Regions from separate parts of the Achromobacter sp. JCM 18799 genome, predicted to be linked through region 1. Evidence: riboswitches for the same ligand, from Rfam matches in the RefSeq annotation. Region 1 holds a riboswitch; the other holds the start of a gene.
The links. Region 1 has a riboswitch for glycine ahead of ACZ5YA_RS10035 (D-amino acid dehydrogenase). Riboswitches for the same ligand answer to the same signal wherever they lie in the genome.
Positions count from the first base shown of each region.

Region 2: another riboswitch for glycine. It lies ahead of gcvT (glycine cleavage system aminomethyltransferase GcvT); the one in region 1 lies ahead of ACZ5YA_RS10035 (D-amino acid dehydrogenase).

Region 1 covers NZ_AP043866.1:2,118,644-2,120,841, forward strand. The annotation lists gene ampC (class C beta-lactamase) at 1-686, opposite strand, end outside; glycine riboswitch at 815-907, shown strand; glycine riboswitch at 909-1,000, shown strand; gene ACZ5YA_RS10035 (D-amino acid dehydrogenase) at 1,045-2,198, shown strand, end outside.
Region 2 covers NZ_AP043866.1:3,649,469-3,651,666, reverse strand. The annotation lists partial or broken gene ACZ5YA_RS17200 (ZIP family metal transporter) at 1-464, shown strand, start outside; glycine riboswitch at 520-615, shown strand; glycine riboswitch at 651-773, shown strand; gene gcvT (glycine cleavage system aminomethyltransferase GcvT) at 860-1,960, shown strand; gene gcvH (glycine cleavage system protein GcvH) at 2,059-2,198, shown strand, end outside.

The sequences.
Region 1 (2,198 bases):
TTGTTGTAGCCCTGCGCGTAGTCCGCCATCCTGGCGGCCGGCACGTCGATGTAGGTGCTGGTCAGGCCCAGCTTGGGAAACAGGTCCCGCTCCATGGCCGCCTTGAACGGCCGGTTCAGGCTCTTGGCCGCAACCACGCCCAGCATGCCGATGCTGGGGTTGGCGTAGGTGCGATACGTGCCAGCGGCATGCTCGGGCTTCCAGGCCTTGAGGTAAGCCATCATCTGCGCCTGGTTCGTGACCGCGTCGGGCACCTGCAAGGGAAAGCCGCCGGTCGTGTGCGTCCCCAGGTTGATCAGGCTCAGTTTGGCGAAGTCGCTGCCGGCGAGCTCGGGCAGATACTTGGCCGGGCTGTCGCTCAGCGCCAGGCGGCCGCGCGCCTGTGCGTAGGTTGCCAGGGTTGCCGTGTAGGTCTTGCTGATGGAGCCGATCTCGTACAGCGTGTCGCTGTCGGCCCGCCTGCCGGTTTGCCTGGATGCCACGCCATAGTTGTAGAAATGTTGCGTCCCGTTGCGGGTCACGGCGATCGACATTCCCGCAATGCCATGTTCGCGCATGACGGCCTGGACCGCCTCGTCGACCTTGCTGTCGGTCTCCGCCTGTCCGGCCTGCGCCAGCCCGCAGCCTGCGGCCATCAGCGTAAACAATCCCGTGCGCAGCATGCTGTTCAAGCGCATTCTCGTCATTCCCTGTCGTGTCGGATCGGTGGCGCCGCGACGGCGGCGCGCAAGCATCGTAACGCGGCGCGGCGCCTTATTGGTACTAACCCTTGGTCTCATTCTGGGGGATTTTGGCTATCCTCGCCTCGTCGATCCAAAACCCCGCAGAAGAGACCTGCCCCCCGCGGCAGGCGCCGACGGAGCAACCGCCCCGGAAACTCTCAGGCAAACAGGACTGCGCGGTCTAGACAATCTGGAGAGAGGCGCGGATTGCGCCCACCGAAGGGGAACCCGCCGCCGCCTGCGCCGCGGGTGAAGCTCTCAGGTACAGAGACAGATGGGGTGCTGCGGCCGGGTGGCCGCGGCCACTCAATCTGGAGCCATCATGCCCCGCATCGCCATCATTGGCGCCGGTATCACCGGCGTCACGTCCGCCTATGCCCTGAGCAAACTGGGATACCACGTCACCGTCTACGACCGCCAGCGCTATCCGGCCATGGAGACTTCCTACGCCAACGGCGGCCAGCTATCGGCCAGCAACGCCGAGGTCTGGAACAGCACCGCCACCATCATGAAAGGCCTGCGCTGGCTCGGCCGCCACAACGCGCCGCTGCTGCTCAATCCCCGCTTCAGCTGGCACAAGTACTCCTGGCTGGCGCAGTTCATCGGACAGATCCGCAACTACCGCCGCAACACCATCGAGACCACGCGGCTTGCCATTGCCGCGCGCCAGCACCTGTACGCCATGGCGGAAGAAGAAGGCATAGATTTCGACCTGGAGCGCCGCGGCATCCTGCACATCTACCACGACGCCGCCAGCTTCGAGACCGCGCGCCGCGCCAATGCCCTGCTGCAGGAAGGCGGGCTGGAACGCTACGCAGTGTCGCCCGAGGAAGCGCGCAGCATCGAACCCACGCTGCAAACCCCTTGCCATGGCGGCTTCTACACGCCCTCGGACGCCACCGGCGACATCCACAAGTTCACCAGCGGCCTGGCCCGCGCCTGCGAGCGCCGCGGCGTGCGCTTCGCGCAGGACGCCGACATCCGCAACATCAGCGTGGACGGCGCGCCCTACGTGCTCGACGTCGCGCGCGAGGGCGGCGCGCGCCGCGAGCAGCACGAGGCCGACGCCATCGTCGTCTGCGCCGGCGCCGTCAGCCGGCAGTTCGCCAGGCAGCTGGGCGACACGCTCAACATCTACCCGGTCAAGGGCTATTCCATCAGCGTGCACCTGGACGACGCCGCCAGCCAGGCGGCCGCACCGCACGTCAGCCTGCTGGACGAAGCCGCCAAGATCGTCACCAGCCGCCTCGGCGACCGCTTCCGCGTGGCCGGCACGGCCGAGTTCAACGGCTTCAACATGGACATCCGCGCCGAACGCGTGCAGCCGCTGGTGGACTGGACCCGCAAGCACTTCCCCGGCATCCGAACTTCGCGCGTGGTGCCGTGGTGCGGGCTGCGCCCCATGACGCCGAACATGATGCCCCGCGTCGGCCCGGGCAGGCGGCCGGGCGTGTTCTACAACACGGGGCATGGGCA
Region 2 (2,198 bases), 1.5 Mb from region 1:
GGGAAGGCATCGAGGCGCACCGCCTGCGCCGTACCTGGCTGTTCGTTTTCGCCATCACCCTGCATAACCTGCCGGAGGGCCTGGCCATTGGCGTGGGCTATGCGGGCAACGACGCCATGCGCGGCACCGCGCTGGCCACCGGCATTGCTATCCAGGACATTCCCGAAGGGCTGGTGGTGGCGGTGGCGCTGCTGGCGGCGGGCTACCAGCGCGCGTTTGCCGTGGCGCTGGGCATGCTGTCCGGCCTGGTCGAGCCGCTGGGCGCGGTCCTGGGCGCCGCCGTGGTGGGCTGGTCCGAGCCGCTGCTGCCCTGGGGCCTGGGTTTTGCCGCGGGCGCCATGCTGTTCGTGATCAGCCACGAGATCATCCCCGAATCGCACCGCAAGGGGCATGAGGTCTACGCGACCTGCGGGCTGATGCTGGGTTTCGTGCTGATGATGTTGTTGGACACGGCGCTGGGCTGAGGCCGCCGCAGGCATTCCCTGGCTGCGGCTTTCGTTGTATGCTTGCGCCGCTGTCACGCATGTTGCGGGAGAGAGCGGCCTGTACGTCCGGCCGCCGCCGAAGGCGCAATTCGCCCGGAATCGCTCAGGTAACCCATACCGCCCATGCTTGCCCTGTCCCGGTTTTTTTACCGCGCGGACGCGGCAAAACAGTACTCTGGAGAGACCTGGCGCCGCCCCTGAACTAGGGACATAGCGAGCAGCCCAGGCGCCGAAGGTGCAAACCCGCCATGCGGGGCAACTCTCAGGCAAAAGGACAGAGGGGCGGAAGATTCAGCCGTTGTACAAGCGCACCCCGCTTGGCACCACTGGCATTCCGTAACCCTGGCAACACTGCCGCCCCGGAGTTTCCGCGCATGTCCGCAACCCTCAAACGCACCCCGCTGGCTGAAGAACACATCGCCTCTGGCGCCCGCATGGTCGACTTCGGCGGCTGGGACATGCCGCTGGCCTACGGTTCGCAACTGGAAGAGCACCACGCGGTGCGGCAGGACGCCGGCATGTTCGACGTGTCGCACATGCTGAACGTCGACGTGGCCGGTCCGGACGCGTTCGCCTTCCTGCAGCGTCTGGTCGCCAACGACGTGTCCAAGCTGACCGTGCCCGGCAAGGCGCTGTACAGCTGCATGCTGAACCCGCAAGGCGGCGTGATCGACGACCTGATCATCTATTTCTTCGCCGCCGACGAATGGCGCGTCGTGGTCAATGCCGGCACGGCCGACAAGGACGTCGCCTGGATGCAGCGCGTCAAGCAGGCCGGCCAGTTCGACGTCGCCATCACCCCGCGCCGCGACCTGGCCATGGTGGCCGTGCAAGGCCCGAACGCCCGCGCCAAGGTCTGGGCCGCGCGCCCGGCCTGGCAGGCCGCCAGCGAGCCGCTGACGCCCTTCGTGGCCGCCCGCGTGGGTGACGACACCTTGGTGGCCCGTACCGGCTACACCGGCGAGGACGGTTTTGAAATCGTGCTGCCCGCCGCCGACGTGGTGCAGCTGTGGCGCGACCTGGTCGCCCAGGGCGTGCGTCCCTGCGGCCTGGGCGCGCGCGACACGCTGCGCCTGGAAGCCGGCATGAATCTCTACGGCCAGGACATGGATGAGCTGACCCAGCCCGACCAGGCCGGGCTGACCTGGACCGTGTCCCTGAAGAGCGCCGAGCGCCGCTTCATCGGCCGCGACGCGCTGGAACAGTTCGCCACGCCCGCCACCTTCATCGGCCTGAAGCTGCAAGAGCGCGGCGTGATGCGCGCGCATATGGCCGTGCGCACCAAGGAAGGCACGGGCGAGCTCACCAGCGGCACCATGTCGCCGACGCTGGGCGTGTCGATCGGCTTTGCCCGCCTGCCGCAAGGCGTCAAGCCGGGCGACACGGTCGAGGTCGACATCCGCGGCAAATGGGTGCCCGCCCTGGCTTGCAAATTGCCGTTCGTGCGTAACGGCAAAGCGGTCGAACACTCGTAAACTCGAAGCTTCGCGCGAGCCGCCGGCCCCTGGGGCGACGGCCGCCCGCGCGAGGCGCGCAACACCATTCATCTACCCGTATTCCCTCAGGAGTTCCCATGAGTCTGCCCACCGATCGCAAGTACACCGAGTCTCATGAATGGGTCAAAGCCGAAGGCGACGTGTTCGTCGTCGGCATCACCGATACCGCCCAGGATCAATTGGGCGACCTGGTCTTCGTTGGCGACGTGAAGGTCGG